DNA from 3 places in the Cellulomonas sp. ICMP 17802 genome. Region 3 is predicted to be linked to each of the others. Evidence: riboswitches for the same ligand, from Rfam matches in the RefSeq annotation. Region 3 holds a riboswitch; each other region holds the start of a gene.

Region 1 (7,010 bases), 230 kb from region 3:
AGGATCTGCCCGCCGTCGATGAAGACGACGCTCGTCGCCACCTCCCGGGCGAAGCCGATCTCGTGCGTGACGACGATCAGGGTGGTGCCGGTCGCCGCGAGGTCGCGGATGACGTCGAGCACCTCGCCGACCAGCTCGGGGTCGAGCGCGGAGGTCGGCTCGTCGAAGAGCACGACCGCCGGCTTGACCGCGAGCGCCCGGGCGATCGCCACGCGCTGCTGCTGCCCGCCGGACAGCTGCCGGGGGTAGGCGTCGGCCTTGTCCGAGAGCCCGACCCGGGCGAGCAGCTCGCGCGCCTCGGCCTCGACCTCGCCGCGCGGCCGCTTCTGCGCCGAGACCGGCGCCTCCACGACGTTCTCCAGCGCGGTCAGGTGCGGGAACAGGTTGAAGTTCTGGAAGACGAACCCGATCCGGGTCCGCTGCACCAGGACGTCCTTCTCCTTGAGCTCCTGCAGGGCGCCGTCGGACCGGCGGCGGTAGCCGATGAGGTCGCCGTCGACCGAGATGGAGCCGCGGTCGACCTTCTCCAGGTGGTTGATGGCGCGCAGCAGGGTCGACTTGCCCGACCCCGACGGCCCGAGGATCACGGTCACCTCGCCCGGCTGGACCGTGAGGTCCACGCCGTCGAGCACCTCGAGCGTGCCGTAGGCCTTGTGCACGCCCCGGACCTCGACCAGGCCGGCGGCCATCAGAGCGCTCCGTCGTTGCTGCTCGTGCGGACCAGCACGTTGCGCGCCTGGCGCCCGTACCCGGGTGGCAGGTCGGCCGGCAGCGGGCGTCCGCTCACCCGCGTCCACCCGATCCCGACGCTCCAGCGGGCACGCTGCAGCGGCGTCGGCGGCAGCTGCCGCAGCGCGCCCTTCGCGTAGTGCCGCTCCACGTAGTACTGGATGACGGTGATCACCGTGGTGACGACGAGGTACCAGATGCCCGCGACGATGAGCAGCGGGACCACGCGCTGGTTGCGGCCGTAGATGACGCCGACGATGTAGAACAGCTCGCCGTAGGCCAGGACGTAGACCACGGACGTGCCCTTGACCAGGCCGATGATCTCGTTCACGGCCGTCGGCACGATGGTGCGCATGGCCTGCGGCAGGATGATCCGACGCTGCTGACGGGACCGCGGGAGCCCGAGCGCGGCGGCCGCCTCGTGCTGGCCCTGGTCGACGCCGAGGATGCCGCCGCGGACGATCTCGGCGGCGTACGCGGCCTGCGACAGCCCCAGCCCGAGCACCGCGGCGCCGAACTTGTCGATCACGTCGAGCGTGTCGAAGCCGACGAACGACGGCCCGAACGGGACACCGAGCGTGAGGGTCGGGTAGAGGTACGCGAGGTTGTACCAGAGCAGCAGCTGCAGGATCAGGGGCACGGACCGGAACACCCAGATGTAGGCCCACGACACCGACCGCAGCAGCGGCGAGCGCGACAGCCGCATGAGCGCGAGCACGGCCCCGAGCCCGAAGCCGAGCACCGCCGACGCGAACGTGAGCCGCAGCGTGCCCCAGAGCCCGTCGAGGACGGACGGCCAGGTCAGGTACTGCCAGACGACGGACCACTCCCAGCGCGGGTTGGTCACCAGCGAGCTGACGACCATCGCGAGCAGCACCGCGACGACGGCGGTGGCGACCCAGCGGCCGGGGTGGCGGGCCGCGACGACCCGCGGCTCGTCGGCGCGGGGGAGGACGGGCGGTGGGGACAGGACCAGGGACTCGTCCTGGTGGAGGAAGGCGGTGGACACGGTCACTCCGAGGGGGTGGGAGACGGACGGGACGGGGGCGCGTCCGTACAGAGCCACTTCTCGAACGCCAGCGGCCCGACGGGGTCCGCGGCGACGTCGAACAGCGGCGTGAACCCCGTCGCCAGGTACAGCGCGGCGGCCTCGGGCTGCCGCGGACCCGTGGTCAGGTACAGCCGCTGGTAGCCGGCCGCGACGGCCCGGGCCTCGAGCTCGACCAGCACCCGGCGGGCCAGCCCGCGGCGGCGGTGCGCGGAGCTCGTCCAGATGCGCTTGTACTCGGCGGTCCGGACCGTCGGCAGCCCGTCGGCGTCGCGCGTGCCCGGCCGGGTGAGCAGCGCGGCGTCCCCCAGCTCGGGCTCGGCGCGCAGCCGGAACGCGCCGCCCGCGACGGCCACGCCGTCGTCGAGCAGCAGGATCAGGTCGCCGTCGGGCGCCGCGAACTGCGGGGCCGGGTACCGCTCGAGCTCCTGGCGCAGGTCGTCGGCGGTGAAGTCGTCGCCGTACCGGGTCAGGTACTCGTGCGCGAGCTCGTCCAGCATCGGCCGCACGGCGTCGTCGAGCAGGCCGAAGGAGCGGACCGTGAGCGTGGTGGTGGTCGTCATGTCAGGCCGTCGCGGCGTAGCGGGCGGCGGCGAGCGGGAGGCCGAGCGTGTCGCGCAGCGTGGCGCCCGGGTACCCGAGGCGGAACCGGTCCGCCGCACGCAGCAGCGGGACGACGCCGTCGACGAGCGCAGGCAGGTCGGTGTGCACGGACGACGGGCGGACCACGAAGCCGTCGGCGATCTCGTCGTCCACCCACGTGGAGACCAGCTCCGCGAAGCCCGCGGTGGTGCCGACGAACGACAGCGTGCCGGCGTCGACGCCCTCGAGCTCGGCCAGCATCTCGTGCCGGGCCTGCGCGCTCGCCCGGTCCGGGCCGACGACGAGGTGGGTGTCGACCAGCACGCGCACGTCGCGCGGGTCACGACCGGCCGCGGCGACCGCCGCACGCACCCGGGCGCGGGCCTGCGCCGCCTCGTCGGGACCCGTGACGCGCACCCGCACCACGTCCGCGTGCCGGCCGGCCAGCTCGGTGGCCGCGGGGCTGTCCGCCCGCACCACGACCGGCGGGCGTCCCTGCGGAGGACGGGGTGCCGCGGTCGGGGGCGCGGCGGCGAAGTGCACGCCGTCGTGCGCGACGAACCGGCGGCGTGCCGACGGCGCCTCGGCGCTCTCGTCCCACCGGTCCCAGTGCCGGCCGACGACGCCGGCCGCCTCGGCGGCGGCCGCGACAGCCGCGGACTGCACCGCGGACGAGCGCGGACCCGCGGTCGGCACGTCGTCGATCCGGGTGTCCCAGCCCACCTGCCAGCCGGCGCGCCCGTGGCTCGCGTGGTCGATGGTCGCGACGGCCTTGGCCACGTGGGCCGCCGCCGTGTGCGTCGTGCCGACCGTGGACACCAGGCCGATGCCGGTGGTGCGGGGTGCCAGGCGCGCGGCGACAAGGGCCGCGTCGAGCCGGCCCTGCAGCGTGGTGCTGCGGCTCGGGTGCAGCGCGAAGTCGTCGTCGAACACCACGAAGTCGAGCGCGCCGCGCTGGGCGACGGTGACGAGCTCGAGCAGGCGGGCCGCGTCGAACAGGCGCTGGCCCCGCGAGCCGTGGTCGCGCCACGCGGCGGCGTGGGCGCCGGTGTCGCTGAGGTCGATGCCGAGATGGGCGTGCCGAGACATGGGTGTTCCGTTCCGGGTGCAGGTTCTGGGCGCGCCTCACCGAGCGCCGAGCGCTTCGGGGTACGCGTCGCGCGCCCCGGTCGCGGGGCGTGCGGAGGGGTGGGTCAGCCGGTCAGCGGCGACAGAGGGCCGGACAGGAACGCGTCAGCATCGAGCGGGTGGAGACCCCGGTCGCGTCCATGGTCCGTCCCTTCGTCCCGACGGTCGTCGGGGCTCGCATGTTGTCGACGGCGGCTGGAGCCACCGCGACCAGGTCCTCACCCGGGGCACCCCGCCATGCGGAGGGTTGCCATCCAGCTAGCCGGGGCTTCGCACTGGAAATCTTGACCTTATTGGTAGGGAATTTAGATCGGCGCCGCGGAGGCGTCAAACACCCGACCACATCGTGAGACCTGTGTCCCGACACGCGGGCGCTTTGCCGGATCACGTGCCGCGGCGCACGATGACCTCTCGGGACGAGAGGGGGCACGGTGGCACGAACGACGCTGACGGCCCTCCTCGCGGCCGCGGTCCTGGTCGTGACCGGGGCGTGCGCACCCGCGCCGGCCGGGGCGCCGGCCGCCCCCGTCGTCGTGGCACCCCCCGTCCCGGTGGCGAAGGCCGCCCCGCCGGCCGTCCCCGCGCCGCCGCCGGCGGACCTCGCCGCGCTGCCGGTGACCGATCCGCTGCACGTCGTCCCCGGCCTGCCCGGCACGGACGGGCTCGGCCCGCGCGCGAGCGACGACCCGGCACTGGGCCGGTGGCAGACCGCCGTCGTGGTGCGCGACACCGCCGCGCGCGTGGCCCCCGCCGGGGCCGCCGTCGCCGTCGTCCCCGTCCTCACGCTCGAGGTCCGCACCACGCTGCCGGTGATCGACCGGCACGGGCGCTGGCTTCGGGTCATGCTCGCCACCCGCGGGGCGCTGCCCAGCCAGGACCCGGCGCAGGTCAACGGCCGCAGCGCCTGGATCGACTCCGCCGACACCGAGGCCGCCGGCACCAGCTGGACCGTCCAGGTGGACACGGCGGCGCAGACCATCACGGTCGACGACGGCACGGCGACGCGGGTGTTCCCCACCACGGCGACCGGCAGCCCCGACAAGCCGACCCCGCACGTCCCCGCGTTCCTCGTCGGCACGCACTGGCTGGAGCCCGGCACCACGACGCCGCGCGTGCTGCTGCTCTCGACCCAGAGCGAGACGATGGACGACTACGACAAGGTGACCCACACGTCCGCCACGGCGATCCACACCACGACGCTGCGGGGCAGGGGTGAGGTGTCGAACGGGTGCGTGCGGGTGGCCGACGACGTCCTCGACCTCCTCTGGCAGGCGCCCGCCGGGACCGTCGTCACGACGGTCGGCTGACCGCTCGACGCGCGCGCGACCGCCGACGCCCCTAGCCTCCGGGGATGCGACCGCTCCCGCTCCGCCGCCGTGCGCTGCTGCGCGCCGCGGCGTTCGGGCTCGCGTTCACCGTCCCCGTCGCCGTTCTCGCCTACGTCGTGCGCGCGCAGGTGGAGGACGTCCTGCGGCTCGACCGGCAGGCGATCCAGGCGGCCACGGACTTCACGCGGGCGCACCCCGGCCTCGAGCAGGCGCTGATCGTCTGGCAGCAGGCCTTCCAGGCGAAGTGGGTCAACCTCGCCGCGACGCTCGTCTGCGTCTGGGTGTGGCGACGCCACGGCCTGACCACCCGGGCGCTGTGGGCGTTCCTCACGATCATGGCCGCCTGGGCCGTGCAGCTCGGGGCGAAGGGGCTCGTGCAGCGGGCGCGACCCGTGGTCGACGACGCCCTGGAGCACGCGCCCGGCTCCAGCTTCCCGTCCGGGCACGCGACGAACATCGCCGCGGTGGCCCTCACGCTCACCCTGCTGGTCTGGCCGCTGCTGGGCCGCCGCGGCCGGGTCGTCGTCCCGGCCGTCGCGGCCACGACCGTCCTGCTCACCGGCCTCGACCGCGTGCTGCTCGGCGTGCACTACCCCTCCGACGTCGTCGCAGGGTTCGCCCTCGGGACGGCCCTCGCGGGCGCGTCCTACCTCGGCTACAGCGGCTGGTCCGCGACGGCCCCCGCCCCGGAGACGTGATGCACACCTTCCTGCACCGCTACGAGCTCGACACGTCCGCCCCCACCGGCAAGGAGGCGTGGCGGGACTTCGCCGTCCGCGTGCTGCTGCCGGTGGTCGGCCTCTGGGTGGTCGTCGTCGGCGTCGGGTTCCTCATCACGGGCCCGCTGGGCGGGCTGCCGAGCGAGGGCGCGGTCAACCGGTGGTTCGTGTCGGTGCGCACGCCCGCGCTGAACTCGGTGACGGCCGTCCTGTCGGGGATCGGCACCACCGAGTTCATCATCGGCGCGTGCGTGCTGTTCGTGGCGCTGTTCTGGTGGCGCACCAAGCAGTGGTGGCTCGCGATCGTGCCGGCGCAGGCCATCGCGGTGCAGGCCCTGGTCTTCATGACGGCCGCGCTCGTGGTGGGCCGCGAGCGCCCCGACGTCGAGCACCTCGACGACTCGCCGCCCACCTCCGCGTACCCGAGCGGGCACACCGGTGCGTCGACCGCGTTCTACGTCACGCTCGCGATGGTGGCGCAGCGGATCGGCAACCCGGTCGCGCGCGGCGTGGTCACGGTGCTCTGCCTGCTCGTCCCGATCTCGGTGGGCACCGCCCGCCTCTACCGCGGCATGCACAGCCCGACGGACGTGACGATGGGCGCCCTCAACGGGCTGGTCTGCGCGTTCCTCGCCTGGAACTACCTGCGCCGGGACGTCTCCGGGGCCGGCGTCGGCACGGGGGCCGAGCGCGCCCGCGTCGACCAGCACTGATCCGCCCGGCACCGCGCGTGGCCGGCCCAGCCCTCGGGCGGCGCGATGTGAGCGTTAACAAACCGTGATCTCGAGGTCTTGACCGATCCGTCCCGACCTGTGCTTAATCGTTGCCTACCGGGTGATGTATCGATACACCATCAGGGTTCGACGACGAGCCGGGCGGAGGTGCGCGATGGGGCGACGACCGATCTCAGCGCGTGCTCTCGCGCAGCACCAGGCGCGGCACGGGCATGACGACCTGCGGCTCCACGGGGTCCGGGGAGCCGATGCGGCGCAGCAGGAGCTCGACGATCGCGTCGGCCATCGCGTCGTTGTCGGGCTCGACGGACGAGAGCCGGGGCACGGAGAACTCGCCCTCGTCGACGTTGTCGAAGCCGACCACCTGCACGTCGCCCGGCACCGACCGGCCCACGTCCGCCAGGCCGCGGAGCACCCCGAAGCCGACCACGTCCGTGATGGCCAGGATGCCGTCGACCTCGGGCCGCTCGGTCAGCAGCCGCTGCACCGCGTCGCGGGCGGCGCCCATGTCGAGCTCGTCCAGCTCGACCACGAGGGCGGGGTCGGCCGCGACGCCGGCGTCCTCGTGCGCCGTGCGCCAGCCCTCGGTGCGCAGGGTCACGACGTCGCGCTCGGCGCGGCCCAGCGTCCCGCCCACCATGGCGACGTGCCGCGCGCCGCTCGCGAGCAGGTGCCCGACCGCGAGCCTGGCGCCGCCGACGTTGTCCATCAGCACGTGGTCGAAGGTCGCCGGGACGTCGCG
Region 2 (7,010 bases), on a different contig from region 3:
TCGAGCACGACGAGCTCCGGTGGCTCCCCACCCACCAGTGGCACGACGTCCCCTGGCTCGACGCCGACGTCCGCATCGTCGACCGGCTCGTGGACCGCTACTCCCGCCTGAGCTCGCGCGGCTGACGCCTCAGCGAGGCCCGCTGGTCACCAGCGGTGGTTGGCGTTCTTCATGCAGCACTGGCCCGTGCCGCGGCAGTAGCTGCACTCCCCCGACCAGCGCTTGCGCCCTGCTCCGTCGCACCGCTCGCACACCTGCACAGCAGAGCTGCACTCGTCGCACTTCGTCACGTGTGTCTCCACTACATCGTCGTAGACGCGGCCGTCGCCGGCTCGCACCTGGGAGATCGGCACGACCCGGGGGTCGACATGAGTCCCGCGGACGGGCGGATGGTCACGAATCGATCTCAGTCGGCCAGGGCGCGGGCCATCCGGTCGACGGCCTGGGTGAGCGTCGAGGTCGACGCCGCCAGGTTGAGCCGCGCGAACCCCGCACCCTCGGCCCCGAAGGTCGGGCCCGACATGAGGGCCACCCGGCCGCGGTCCAGGAGCAGGCCGGCGGGGTCGGCACCCGCACGGACCGCCGGGACCGCCCGCAGGTCGAGCCACGCGAGGTACGTCGCCTCGGGCGGGGACCAGCCGACGTCGGGCAGGTGCTCGGCCAGCAGGCGGGCGAGGAGCAGCTGGTTCTCCGCGAGCCCGTGCAGCACCTCGTCGAGAAAGGACCCGCACTCGCGGTAGGCGACCGACGCCGCCAGCACGCCCAGGTGCATCACGCCGTCGCCGACCACCCAGGGGAGCCGGGCCAGGTCGGCCACCGCCTCGGGCCCGGGCACGATCACCGCGGCCCGCAGGCCGGCCAGGTTGAAGGCCTTCGAGGCCGAGTGCAGCGCGAGCGCGTCGGGGATCTGCGTGGTCGTCGGCACGAACCGGCCCGCCCCGGGCACCAGCGGCGCGTGGATCTCGTCGGCGACCACGCGCACGCCGTGGCGCGCGGCGAGCTCGCCGACGGCCCGCAGCTCGGCCGCCGTGTGCAGGGTGCCGGTCGGGTTGTGGGGGTGGCAGAGCAGGAACGCGGGCCGCGCCCCGTGCGCGCGGGCGCGGGCGAACGCGCGGTCGAGCACCTCGAGGTCCAGCCGCCCGTCGGGGCCGAGCGGCGCGGTCACGACGGCGCGCCCGGCGTGCTCGACGAACGCGCGGAACGGCGGGTAGACGGGCGGGTTGATCACGACGGCGTCGCCGGGGTCGGTGACCAGCCGCAGCGCCTCGACGAGGCCCACCATGACGTCGGACGCCAGGCGGGAGGCCCCGGCGTCCGGCTGCCAGCCCCAGCGGCGGGCGGCGAACTCGGCGAGCGCCTCGGCGAGCTCACGGCCGTGCGGGTAGCCGGTGTCGCCGGTGCGCACGGCGTCGTGCAGCGCCCTGACCACCGGCTCCGCCTGCGGCACGTCCATCTCCGCGACGAACAGGGGCAGCACGTCCGGCGGGTACGCGCGCCACTTGGCGCTGGTCCGGCGCCGGAGCTGGTCGAGGGGGACGGTGTCGAAGATCGTCACCCGCCCGACCCTAGGACGAGACAGGTCGGCCCCGGACACCGTGGAGGGTGTCCGGGGCCGACGAGCTCGAGTCAGAGGGTCGCGCGGACCTTCCGGGTCGCCTCGAGGATGTGCTCCAGCGACGGGGCGACCTCCTCGTAGCGCCGGGTCTTCAGGCCGCAGTCGGGGTTGACCCAGAGCTGGTCGACCGCGATGGCCTTGACCGCCTCGGTGAGCAGCTCCTCGACCTCGGCCTCGCTGGGCACGCGCGGGGAGTGGATGTCGTAGACGCCCGGGCCGATGCCGCGCGGGTAGCCGGCCGCCGAGATGTCGCCGAGGATCTCCATCTTCGAGCGGGCCGCCTCGATCGACGTCACGTCGGCGTCGAGGCCGTCGATCGCGCCGATGATCTCGCCGAACTCCGAGTAGCACAGGTGCGTGTGGATCTGCGTGTCGGGGCGGACGCCCGCGGTCGACAGGCGGAACGAGCGCACCGACCAGTCGAGGTAGGCCGGGTGGTCCTCGACGCGCAGGGGCAGCAGCTCGCGCAGCGCGGGCTCGTCCACCTGGATCACGGCGATGCCGGCGGCCTCGAGGTCGGCGATCTCGTCGCGCAGGGCCAGGCCCACCTGGTTGGCGGTGTCGCCCAGCGGCTGGTCGTCGCGGACGAACGACCACGCGAGGATGGTCACCGGGCCCGTGAGCATGCCCTTGACCGGCTTCTCGGTGAGCGACTGCGTGTACGACGACCACTCGACCGTGATCGGCTTGGGCCGCGAGACGTCGCCCCACAGGATCGACGGCCGCGTGCAGCGCGAGCCGTACGACTGGACCCAGCCGTTCTGCGTGACCGCGAACCCGTCGAGGTTCTCGGCGAAGTACTGGACCATGTCGTTGCGCTCGGGCTCGCCGTGCACCAGCACGTCGAAGCCGATCTTCTCCTGCAGCTCGACGACGCGGCGGATCTCCGCCTTCATCTCGTCGTCGTACTGCGCCTCCGTCAGCTCGCCCTTGCCGAACGCGGCGCGGGCCGTGCGGATCTCGGTGGTCTGCGGGAACGAGCCGATGGACGTGGTGGGCAGAGGCGGCAGGTTGAGGCGCGCGGCCTGGGCGACCTTGCGCTCCTCGAACGGGCCGCGGCTGAACGCGGACTCGTCGAGCGCGGCGACGCGGTCGCGGACCTCGGGGTTGACCACGCCGGGCGCCGTGCGGCGCGAGCTCACCGCGTCGGTCGCGGCCAGCAGCTGCTCGTGGATGGCCTCGCGGCCCTCGGTGAGGCCCTCGGCCAGGGTGACGACCTCGACGACCTTCTCGTCGGCGAACGCGAGCCAGGTCTTGAGTGTGGCGTCGAGGTTCGGCTCGTCCTCGAGCGTGTGCGGGACGTGGAACAGCGACGTCGAGGTGCCGACGGTGACCGCGGCGGCGCCGAGGCCCTCGAGCTGCTCGAGGATCGCCAGCTTGGCGTCGAGGTCGGCGCGCCAGATGTTGTGGCCGTCGATGACGCCGGCGACGAGGGTCTTGGACTCCAGGCCCGGGACCTTCTCGGCGGGCGCGTGGCCGCGGACCAGGTCGATCCCGATCGCCTCGACGTCCGTCGCGGCCAGCACCGGGAACGCCGCGCCGAGGTCGCCGTAGGGCGCCGCGACGAGGATGGCCGGGCGGTCGGTCAGGTCCGTCGCCAGCGCGCGGTACGCCTCGATGACGGCGGCGAGCAGCTGATCGGCCGGGACCGTGACCGAGTCGGAGACCAGGGCGGGCTCCTCCAGCTGGACCCACGTGGCACCGGCCGCGGCGAGGGCCGTGAGCAGCTCGGCGTAGACGGGCAGCAGGTCGGCCAGGCGGTCGATCGGCGCGAAGCCCTCGGGGGCGTCCTCGGTGGCCTTGGCCAGCGCGAGGTAGGTGACGGGGCCGACGAGCACCGGGCGGGTGAGCACGCCGTCCGCGAGGGCCTCCGCGAACTCCCGGACCGGGCGGTCGCTGGCGAACCGGAACGTGGTCTCCGGGCCGATCTCGGGCACCAGGTAGTGGTAGTTGGTGTCGAACCACTTGGTCATCTCGAGCGGCAGGTCGTCGCCGCGGCCGCGGGCCACCGTGGAGTAGCCGGCGAGGTCGAGCGAGCCGTCGGCGCCGACGAGGTCCGCGAAGCGGGCCGGCACGGCACCCACCACGGCGGTGGCGTCGAGCACCTGGTCGTAGAACGAGAAGGCGCTGGGGATGGCCGGCACGTCGGTGGCCAGGCCGAGCTCGGCCAGGCGCGTGCGGGTGCGCTTGCGCAGGTCGGCGGCGGTGGCCTCGACCTCGTCGGCCGTGGTGCGGCCGGCCCAGAACGCCTCGAGGGCCTTCTTCAGCTCGCGGCGCGGGCCGATGCGGGGGTACCCGAGCACGGAGCTCGCGGGGAACGTGGGGGTGGTGTCGCTCATGTGTCTACTCAGTCCCTCGGGGGTCGGGCGGGTGCCGTGTCCTGCGGCCAGCCGGCCAGGTCCGGAGCTGTCCGAGCTCCGCCGTCGAGGTGTGCACCCTCGAGCAGGTCAAGTGCGGCATGGTGCTGGTTGAACGTGTACAGGTGGACGCCGGGCGCCCCGCCGTCCAGGACGCCGTTGACCAGGTCGACGCTGGCCCGGATACCCCGGCGGTGGCGGTCGAGCTCGTCGTCGGCGGAGCCGAGCAGGTCCAGCAGCCGGCCCGGCACGGGGACGCCGGTGAGCTCCTGGACCCGCAGCAGGCGGGCCGGGTCCGTGGTCGGGATGATGCCCGGGATGATCGGGATGGTCACGCCGGCCTCACGGGCCTCCGCCACGATACCCAGGTAGTCGTCGGCGTCGAAGAACACCTGCGTGATCGCGAAGTCGGCGCCGGCCTGCTGCTTGGCCAGCAGCGAGGCGACGTCCTGCGCGCGGGTGCCGCCGGTGGCGTGGTTGCCGCGCGGGAACGCCGCCACGGCGACCGACAGCGGGCGCACGCGTGCCCGGACGGCCTGCGAGGGGCTGTCCGCGCACCGTTGGGCCTCGATGTCGCGCAGCAGCGCGACCAGCTCGCCCGCGGTCTGGAGCCCGTCGGGGTGGGCCTCCCAGTCCGTCTGGTCGGTGGGCGGGTCCCCCCGCAGCGCGAGGAACGAGCGCAGACCCTCGTCGAGGAACTCCCCCACGATCTCGGTGATCTCCGCGCGCGACGTGCCGACGCAGGTGAGGTGGGCGATCGGGTTGAGCGTGGTCTCGCGCAGCAGCCGGCGGACCAGCGCGCGCGTGGTGACCCGCGTCTTGCCCGACGCCCCGTAGGTCACCGAGACGAAGTCGGGGTGGACCGACTCGAGCGCCCGGATGGTGGCCCACAGGCGGGGCGCGGCGTCCGGGTTGCGCGGCGGGAAGAGCTCGAACGAGACGGTCGGACGGTCGTTCGCGGTGTGCGCGCGAGGGGCCGGCGCGGCGTGCAGGCCGGGCGTGCGAGGCTCCACGGCGGCCGCGCTCACGACGCGACCAGCGAGGTGGTCGCCACCGGGGCGGTGGGGGGACACGTGGTCTGCGGGGACATTGCTCACTCCATCGTCCCTGGCGGAAGCACCCACACCCTCGGCGGGGAGGGGGGTTGCTGCGGCGTCGTCGAGCCAGGTCTCTCGGCCGCTCTGGATGGTAGGCGCGATGGTAGACCGCCGATCACATGCTGGGCAACAGTGCTCGACCCGTGAGACGACGATGTCCGACGGTTGTGCGGCACCACCGCGCGTCCAGGACGTGCGGCAGAGCGGGTGGCCGGAGCGTCAGTGCGGGCGGCGGGGGGCGAGGTTGCCGGTCTGCATGCGGCTGCGCTGCGACGGCACGTCGAACCACGAGGTGGGGGAGCCGGCGGGGACGGACAGGAGCCCGTCCTGGACCGCCGCGAGGACCCCGGCGTCCGGGGCGACGTTGTCCGTCAGCGCCTCGGCCGCCGCGCGCACGGCGTCACGCCGGGCGTCGGGGTCGGGCATCTCCGTCATGGGCGGCACTGTAGTCCGCGCCCATCCCGGTGCCGAGACCCCCGCGCGAGCGTCACCCGCCAGGAGTAGTCGTCACTCCGGAGGGTGAGCCACGGCGGCCGACGGGCAGGTGGCCAGGTGGTCGTCCACGACGCCGCAGGCCTGCATGGCCGCGTACGCGGTGACCGGTCCGACGAACCGGAAGCCGAGCGACTTGAGCTCGCGGGCGAGCGCGCGCGACTCGTCCGTCTGCGCGGGGACGCCCGCCCAGGTCAGGGGCCGGACGTACCCGGTTCGGTCGGGCGCGTGCGACCACAGCACCCCGTCCAGCGTGCGCCCGGCGGCGTGCAGCTCGCGGAGCGCGCGCCCGTTGGCGATGGTCGCCTCGATCTTCGCGCGGTTGCGCACGATGCCGGCGTCCGCCATGAGCCGGGCCACGTCGTCGTCGCCGAACTCCGCGACCACCTCCGGGTCGAAGTCGGCGAACGCCGCCCGGAAGGCGGGCCGCTTGCGGAGCACGGTGATCCAGGCGAGGCCGGACTGGAACCCCTCGAGCGCGAACCGCTCGAACAGGGCGTGCTCGCCGTGGACCGGCACGCCCCACTCCTCGTCGTGGTACTGCTCGTACAGAGGGTTGCCGTCGCCGAAGCAGCGGCCCGTGCGCACGTCGTCCGTCGTGGTCATGCGGTGAGTCTGCCCGCCGCCGCCGACACCACCGCCGCCGGCGTGTGGACGCGTCGGGGCTGTGGGCGGCTCACACGGCCTGCCCGGCGAGCGCCACGAGGCGCTCGATGCCGTCGAGGATCAGGACGGTCCCGAAGTCGAGCCCCTCGCGGTCCTCGTCCCGGTCGTCCGGGCCGAAGGAGAACGCCCCCGCGGCCGAGGCCCGCAGCAGGGCGGGGTGCGCGGACGGCGACGCGAGGACGTCGATGAGCGCGCCGAGGTCCGGGGCCTCGTCGACACCGCCCGCCGTCCCCACGGCCGAGGTCCGCGCGCTGCCCGTGAGCTCCTCGGTGACCCGGAGCTGGTCCAGCGCGTGCGTCGCCAGCAGGCCGATCGCGCCCACCTTCTGCCGCTCGGACAGCGGGGTCTCGTCGAGCGCGGCGAGCATCGCCTCCATCCACGCGAGCCGGCCCGGGCCCACGGCGTGCAGCACGGTCGTGGTCCGCGCGAGCCACGGGTGCGCCCGCAGGACCGGCTGCTGGATGGCGAGGATCAGCTCGAGCCGCTCGCGCCAGCCGCCCACCTCGGGCCCGAGCACCGGCGGCCGCCCGCCCGCGCGGTCGGACATGAGGCTCAGCACCTCGTCCTTCGACGACACGTACCGGTAGAGCGACATCGTCGTGAAGCCGAGCGACTCGGCCAGGCGCGCCATGGAGACGGCGTCGAGACCCTCGGCGTCGGCCAGCGCGATGCCCGCGTCGGCGATCTGCTCGAGCGTCAGGCTCGGGCGCGGGCCGGGCCTCCCCTCCGCCGGGGTGCGCCAGAGGACGGCGATGCCGGGGGGCAGCTCGACCGACGCGCTCT
Region 3 (7,010 bases):
CCCGCTCCCGCTGGTCGGGCTCGTGCACGTGGCCAACCGGGTCACGCAGCTGCGGCCCCTCGCGCTCGGCGACGAGCTCGAGATCCGCGCGTCCGCGGCCGACCTGCGCGCGCACCGCTCCGGCACGCAGGTGGACCTGGTCACCGAGGTCTCGGTTGACGGCTCACTCGCCTGGCGCGGGGTGTCCACCTACCTGGCGCGCGACGTGTTCCTGGACGGGGCCGCTGCGTCCTCCGACGACGGACCGACGCCCTTCGTCCCGCCGACGCCCACGGGCCGCTGGACGCTCGCCGGCGACGTCGGGCGCCGGTACGCGGCGGTGTCGGGCGACCGCAACCCCATCCACCTGTCCGCGCTGCCGGCCAAGGCTCTCGGGTTCCCGCGGGCCATCGCGCACGGCATGTACACGGCCTCCCGCGCGCTCGCCGACGTCGGCGCCGGCCGCGGGGACGCCTTCGACTGGTCGGTCGAGTTCGCGAAGCCGGTGCTCCTGCCCGGCACGGTCACCGTCCGGATCGCGGGGACCCCGGCCGACGGGTTCGCGTTCGCCGGCTGGGACGCCCGCTCCGGCAAGCCGCACCTGACGGGCTCGGTCACCCCGCTCGCCTGAGCCGGCGGGGCGACCGAGCGCGGGTCTCAGAGGTCCGCGGGGCGCAGGACGAACGTGATCGCGTGCGCGATCTGCACGTTGCCCTTGTTGAGGTCGAGCCGGCCCGGGATCAGGAACGGGTTCAGGTCGTTGCGGTCCTGGTCGCGCAGCTGCACGATGCCCCAGCGCTTGGACAGCACGTCGACGGTGAACGTGCCGCCCTGGGCGGTGGTCAGCACCGCGTTGTCGCTGGCCAGCGCGGTGGCGGAGTCGATCGTCGCGCCCGCGACCACGTGGTAGAGCAGCACCTGCTCGATCGCGTCGATGCCGACCGCGCCCGCGAGCGCCGTGAGCACCTCCTGCTCGGTGCCGTACCAGTGGTGCGTCAGGTCCTTGGCCAGGAGCTGGAACGCGCGGTCGGTCGGCAGGAACGCGGTGAGCGGGACCGTGCCGTCGGCGAGCACCGCGACCGGGCTCGACGGCTTCGCGGCGAGCACCGCGCCGACCGCCTGGTCGAGGATGTCGAAGTCCCGCCAGTTGCGGTCGAAGGTGTCGCCGTCCGACGCCAGCAGGGCGGCCAGGCTGGACGTGCCGGTGGGTGGCGCTGCCGCGCTCGCGGCCGGCGCGAGGGCGAGTCCCCCGCCGGCGACGACACCGGCGGCGACCAGGACGGAGAGCGTGCGACGGATCCTCATGAGGGTCTCCTGCGGACGACGGTCGCGGCCGACGCCCCTGCGCCGCGCCGCGCGGGCACCCGGAGGGCGCCCTGTGTCCTCTTCGTCGGATCCCGCCCGCTCGGATGCACGCGGCCCTCGCCGCCCGGTCAGGACCGTGGCGCGGGATCGGCGTCCCTGGCGCCGAGGAAGACCGCCGAGGCGATCACGGCGAAGGTGACACCCCACGCGGCGAGGCCGGCGGCGACGCAGACCGCGCCGACCGCGACGAACAGCGCCGTCTGCGCAGCCACCCGCGGCCCGCGCCGGAGCCGGTGCCGCGACGCCGGGGCCATCCAGCGCGCCCAGATCGCCACGGCCACGGCCGGCAGCCCGACCGCCAGCGCGAGCGACGCCGGGGTGCTCGGCCCGAGCCGCCACCCGGCCACCGCCAGCAGCGCGACCATGGCGAGCTCGCAGAGGAAGGCGAGCACGCCGAGCACGCCGACCGCGGGCGGGTCGGCTGGTCGGTCGGCCGGTGGTGTGGTCACCGGACCATCCTGTCGGCTCGGCAGGGCGCTGGAGGTCGGCGCCGCCGCGACAACGAGGTGTGCGCACGAGAACGAGGGTCCGGACCCGCGTTCTCGTGCCGAACCCTCGTCCTCACCGCGGGTGGCGTCCGTCGAGCTCGACGAGGGCAGCCCGGAGCACCGAGCTCGACGAGGTGAGCTCGGTGCCGGGCCGTCCGCGGCAGGGGTCAGTCGTCCAGGGCCGGGCCGCAGGCCGCTGCGGCCGTGGCCGCCAGGTGGTCCAGGCCGTGCACGGCGAGCAGCGGGCGGGTGTCGTCGACCACCGCCCAGCAGCCGTCGACCACCTCGTACCGCACGGCCGGCCCGGCGGACAGGTACGACGTCAGCGCGGCGACCAGGCGGTCGACCGCCTCGCTGGTGGTGCCCACGCCGACCGACGCCCGGATGGCGCCGCCCGAGGCCCCGAGGTGCGCGAGCAGCGGGTGGGCGCAGAACCGGCCGTCGCGCACGCCGATGCCGTGCTCGGCGGCGAGGTACGCCGCGACCAGGCCCGGGTCGTGGTCCGGCACCGTGAACGTCAGCACGCCCACCGGCGCCGCCGAGTCGGGCCAGATGCGCGCGATCTCGACGCCGTCGATGCCCGACAGCCCCTCGACCAGGCGCGCCCGCAGCGCCTCCTCGTGCGCCGCGAGGGCACCGGCCGGGAGGGCCGCCAGCTGGTCGCACGCCTCGGCCAGCGCGATCGCGCCGAGCACGTTGGGCGAGCCCGCCTCGTGCCGGGCCGGCGCGGGCTGCCAGATCGTCCGGTCGGCGCGCACGTCGCGCACCGCACCTCCCCCTGCGAGGTACGGCGTGCCACTGTCGAGCCAGTCGCGGCGACCCACGAGGGCCCCCGCGCCGAACGGTGCGTAGGTCTTGTGGCCCGAGAACGCCACGTAGTCGGCGTGCGTCGACGCCAGCGAGAAGCCGCGGTGCGGAACCAGCTGCGCGCCGTCGACCGCCACCCTCGCGCCCGCGGCGTGGGCGAGCGCGACGACCTGGTCGATCGGCAGCGCCTCGCCCGTCACGTTCGACGCGCCCGTCACGGTGACCAGCGCGTACCGCTGGCGGGCGAGCTCGTCGCGCACGGCGTCGAGCGTCGCCGCGACCGTGCCGGCGATCGGCAGGATCGTCGTGCGGTTGCCGTGGCGCTCCGACGACTGGACCCAGGGCAGCAGGTTGGCGTGGTGCTCGACGTCCAGCACCAGCACACGCCCCCCGGCGGGCACGACGCCGGCCAGCAGGTTGAGCGAGTCGGTGGTGTTGCGGGTGACGATCGCGACGTCGTCGGGACGGGCGTCGACGAACCGCGCGATGGTCTGCCGCGCGGACTCGTACAGCGCGGTCGACACCTGGGAGAGGTAGCCCGCCCCGCGGTGCACGGAGGCGTACAGCGGCAGCACCTCGGTCACGCGGGCCGCTACGGCCTCGAGCGCGGGAGCGCTGGCGGCGTAGTCGAGGTTGGCGTAGACGCGCTGGGTGCCGTCCACCAGCGGGACGGTCGTCGTTCCGCCGACGACGGGCAGCAGGGCGCTCACCTCGGTCGCACACGAGAGACGCTCGGCGATGGCAGTCATGGGGTCCTCCGACACGTTCCGGGGGAACACCGTCGACGGTGGGACCCCGCGCTTGCCGAGCCCCGGACGGGACGCGGCCAGGTCGTCACCCGGGGCACCCCGCCGCGGAGGAGGGTTGCCGGCCAGCGAGCCGGGGCTTGACGCTGGCGCTCATGACCTGCAACGAGGGTCCCGGCAGCCCGCCGCGCCTGTCAACGCACCGCGCGGTTCGTCTCGCCTAGCGGGACACCCTGTCCACCAGTTGGAGCCGCGGCATCGCCGCGCGTAGCATCGCCGGCACCATCCAGAGCGGCTGAGAGATCTGGCTCGACGACGCCGCAGCAACCCGCGGGCACCACGTGCCCGGCCGAGGGTGCTACCGCCAGGACCGATGAGACGAGGGCTTTGATGAGCTACGCCGGCGACCTGACCCCCCAGCAGGCCTGGGACCTCCTGACGTCCGACGAGACCGCCGTGCTCGTCGACGTCCGCACGGACGCCGAGTGGCGGTACGTCGGCATCCCGGACGCCGCGGCGCTCGACGGCCGCGCGGCGCTGGTCGAGTGGGTGTCGTACCCGTCGGGACGGCCCAACCCGCAGTTCCTCAAGCAGCTCGCCGACGCCGGCGTCACGTCCGGCCGACCCGTGGTGTTCCTGTGCCGCTCGGGCGTGCGGTCCATCGCCGCCGCGCAGGCCGCCACCGCCGCGGGCCTGGGTCCCGCGTACAACGTGCTCGAGGGCTTCGAGGGCGACGTCGGCCCCGACGGCCACCGCGGCCACTCGGGCTGGCGCGCCGCCGGCCTCCCGTGGCGGCAGGCGTGAGCCCCCGGCGCGTCCCCGGCCCGGCCGACTGGGACGACCGCCGAGCGCCGCGCACCGACCTGCGGCCCGACACCCTCGCCGTCCGCGGCGGGCTGGTGCGCTCGCAGTTCCAGGAGACGTCCGAGGCGCTGTTCCTCACGCAGGGCTACGTCTACGACGCCGCCGCCGAGGCCGAGGCCGCGTTCGCCGGCGAGGCCGATCGCTTCCTCTACTCGCGCTACGGCAACCCGACGGTGTCGACGTTCGAGGAGCGCCTGCGGCTGCTCGAGGGCGCCGAGGCCGCGTTCGCCACGGCGTCCGGCATGTCGGCGGTCTTCACGTCGATCGCCGCGATCGTGCAGTCGGGCTCGCGCATCGTGTCCGCGCGGGCGCTGTTCGGGTCCACCGTCGTGATCTTCGAGGAGATCCTGGCCAAGTGGGGCGTCCGCACCGACTACGTCGACGGGCACGAGCTCGGGCAGTGGGAGGAGGCGCTCTCGACGCCGGCCGACGTCGTGTTCTTCGAGACGCCGTCCAACCCCATGCAGGACCTCGTCGACATCGCGGCCGTGAGCCGGCTGGCGCACGCGGCGGGCGCCACCGTCATCGTCGACAACGTGTTCGCCACGCCCGTGCTCTCCCGGCCGCTCGAGCTGGGTGCGGACGTGATCGTGTACTCGGCGACCAAGCACATCGACGGGCAGGGGCGCGTGCTCGGCGGCGCGATCCTGGGCACGGACGAGTACATCCACGGTCCGGTGCAGACGCTGATCCGGAACACCGGACCGTCGCTGTCGGCGTTCAACGCGTGGGTGCTGCTCAAGGGGCTGGAGACGCTGTCGCTGCGCGTCCGGCACCAGACGGCGTCGGCCCTGCAGATCGCGTCGTGGCTCGAGCAGCAGCCCGGCGTCTCGCTCGTGCGCTACCCGTACCTGCCGTCCCACCCGCAGCACCAGCTGGCGCTCGCACAGCAGTCCGGCGGCGGCACGGTGGTGACCTTCAACCTCGCGGTGCCCGAGGGCACCCAGCCCGACGTCGCCAAGAAGGCCACGTTCGGCGTGCTCGACGCGCTGCGGATCGTCGACATCTCGAACAACCTGGGCGACGCCAAGTCGATGGTCACGCACCCCGCGACGACCACGCACCGCAAGCTCGGGCCCGAGGGCCGCGCGGCCGTGGGCATCGCGGAGACGACGGTCCGGCTGTCGGTCGGTCTCGAGGACCCGGCGGACCTCGTCGACGACCTGACGCAGGCGCTCGACACACTCGCCGGCTGACGCCTCCCCGATCCGGTCGGCCCGGCGCGGAACACTGACCGCATGAGCCCGTCGTCGTCGCTGGTCCGCCTGCTCGTCGGGGTGCTCGCCGGGATCGTCGTCGGCTCGGTCATCGGGTGGACCTCGCCGGTCGCCGCGGTGCTGGCCGGCTGGGCGACCGTGGCCGCGGTCTTCGTCGTGTGGACCTGGATCGTGGTCGGCCCGATGGGTCCCGACGACACCGCGTCGCACGCCACGCGCGAGGAGCCCACCCGGTTCGGGGCCCACGCCGTGGTCATCGCGGCGGCGCTCGTGACCCTAGTCGGCGTGGTGCTCGTGCTGGTCGACAAGGAGATCGGCCAGCTCCTGCCGACGATCGCGGTGCTCTCCAGCGTGCTGGCCTCGTGGGCGGCGATCCACACCGTGTTCGCGCTGCGCTACGCGCGGATGTTCCTGACGGACGGCGCCGGCGGGATCGACTTCCACATGACGGAGGCGCCGCGGTACAGCGACTTCGCCTACGTCGCGGTGACCGTGGGCATGAGCTTCGCCATCTCGGACACCGACCTCGGGTCGTCGTCCATGCGGCGGACGGCGCTGGTGCACGCGCTGCTCAGCTACCTGTTCGGCACCGTGATCATCGCGCTGCTGGTGAACCTCGTCGCGTCGATGTGACCGCTCAGAGCCGGACGGTCTCGTTCTCGCCGCCGTCGTAGCGCTCGCCGGTGACCTTGGCCTTGACCAGGCTGAACGCCGTCGTCAGCCGGCCGCCCTTGGCGTGCCAGTACTCCGCGGTCTCGCCGTGCAGCACGACCAGGACGACGCCGGGGGTCTCGGGACCGTCGGGGAACCAGGCCTCGGCCGACGTGCCCCAGAGCTCCTTGATCTTGGCGAGGTCACGGACCACCTCGGCGCGACCCGAGACCGAGACCCAGGCCGTCGAGTCCGCGAACGCCGCGTTGGCGGGGCTGCCTCCCTCGACCTCGTGCACCTTGTGGCTGCCCTCCTCGGCGAAGAACCACAGGTCGCCGTCGAAGTCCACGTCCTGCACCCCCATGGGCCGGCTCACGAGCGAACCGTCCCCCGACACCGTGGTGAGCATCGCGATCCTCGCCTCCTTGATCAGGCGCGCGACCTTGGCCTGCTCGTCCTCGTTCGTCATGCGTTCCTCCTCGGGCGTGCGCGCGGGGCTGCTGACCGCGGGCGGCCCGGCCACCGTAGGCAGGTCCGCGGGGTGCCGCATGTCGGCGGCGCGCGGCATGCTCGGTCCATGACGGACAGCGACTACGACGCGATCGCCGACGACCTGGTCGCCCGCGGCGCCACCCGCGCGCAGATGATGGGTCACCCGATCCTCAAGGTGGGGTCGACATGTTCGCCGGGCACACCGGCGGCGACCGGCTGGTGGTCAAGCTGGGCCGGGACAGCGCCGAGCACGCCGAGGCGCTGGCGCTGCCCGGCGCCACGGTCTGGTCACCGGGCGACTCCGGCCGCCTCTTCTACGACTGGGTGGCGCTGCCCGCCTCGCAGGAGGACGAGTGGATGCGGTTCGCCGAGATCGCGAGGCGGCGGGCCGCCGGCGGCTA

Evidence for each region. A riboswitch is a leader RNA that binds a small molecule or an ion and turns the genes downstream of it on or off. The one in region 3 is predicted to bind S-adenosylmethionine.
Region 1: it holds a riboswitch for S-adenosylmethionine, as region 3 does, so the genes downstream of both, AB5970_RS03600 (LLM class flavin-dependent oxidoreductase) here and AB5970_RS04715 (rhodanese-like domain-containing protein) in region 3, are expected to answer to the same signal.
Region 2: it holds a riboswitch for S-adenosylmethionine, as region 3 does, so the genes downstream of both, AB5970_RS01285 (methylenetetrahydrofolate reductase) here and AB5970_RS04715 (rhodanese-like domain-containing protein) in region 3, are expected to answer to the same signal.

The regions. Positions count from the first base shown of each region.
Region 1 covers NZ_JBGFQZ010000002.1:1,835-8,844, reverse strand. Annotated here, with positions in the region: gene AB5970_RS03615 (amino acid ABC transporter ATP-binding protein) at 1-689, opposite strand, end outside; gene AB5970_RS03610 (amino acid ABC transporter permease) at 689-1,738, opposite strand; gene AB5970_RS03605 (GNAT family N-acetyltransferase) at 1,741-2,340, opposite strand; gene AB5970_RS03600 (LLM class flavin-dependent oxidoreductase) at 2,342-3,448, opposite strand; SAM riboswitch class IV at 3,661-3,777, opposite strand; gene AB5970_RS03595 (L,D-transpeptidase) at 3,919-4,794, shown strand; gene AB5970_RS03590 (phosphatase PAP2 family protein) at 4,839-5,513, shown strand; gene AB5970_RS03585 (phosphatase PAP2 family protein) at 5,513-6,247, shown strand; gene AB5970_RS03580 (LacI family DNA-binding transcriptional regulator) at 6,441-7,010, opposite strand, start outside.
Region 2 covers NZ_JBGFQZ010000001.1:241,199-248,208, forward strand. Annotated here, with positions in the region: gene AB5970_RS01270 ((deoxy)nucleoside triphosphate pyrophosphohydrolase) at 1-125, shown strand, start outside; gene AB5970_RS01275 (MalY/PatB family protein) at 407-1,555, opposite strand; gene metE (5-methyltetrahydropteroyltriglutamate--homocysteine S-methyltransferase) at 1,627-3,954, opposite strand; gene AB5970_RS01285 (methylenetetrahydrofolate reductase) at 3,963-5,000, opposite strand; SAM riboswitch class I at 5,068-5,164, opposite strand; gene AB5970_RS01290 (hypothetical protein) at 5,289-5,504, opposite strand; gene AB5970_RS01295 (DNA-3-methyladenine glycosylase I) at 5,577-6,167, opposite strand; gene AB5970_RS01300 (TetR/AcrR family transcriptional regulator) at 6,238-7,010, opposite strand, start outside.
Region 3 covers NZ_JBGFQZ010000002.1:228,122-235,131, reverse strand. Annotated here, with positions in the region: gene AB5970_RS04735 (MaoC/PaaZ C-terminal domain-containing protein) at 1-610, shown strand, start outside; gene AB5970_RS04730 (fasciclin domain-containing protein) at 637-1,284, opposite strand; gene AB5970_RS04725 (YrdB family protein) at 1,413-1,793, opposite strand; gene AB5970_RS04720 (aminotransferase class V-fold PLP-dependent enzyme) at 2,000-3,388, opposite strand; SAM riboswitch class IV at 3,432-3,546, opposite strand; SAM riboswitch class I at 3,665-3,765, shown strand; gene AB5970_RS04715 (rhodanese-like domain-containing protein) at 3,776-4,189, shown strand; gene AB5970_RS04710 (O-succinylhomoserine sulfhydrylase) at 4,186-5,445, shown strand; gene AB5970_RS04705 (DUF1345 domain-containing protein) at 5,488-6,099, shown strand; gene AB5970_RS04700 (pyridoxamine 5'-phosphate oxidase family protein) at 6,104-6,586, opposite strand; gene AB5970_RS04695 (hypothetical protein) at 6,796-7,010, shown strand, end outside; gene AB5970_RS04690 (DUF1684 domain-containing protein) at 7,008-7,010, opposite strand, start outside.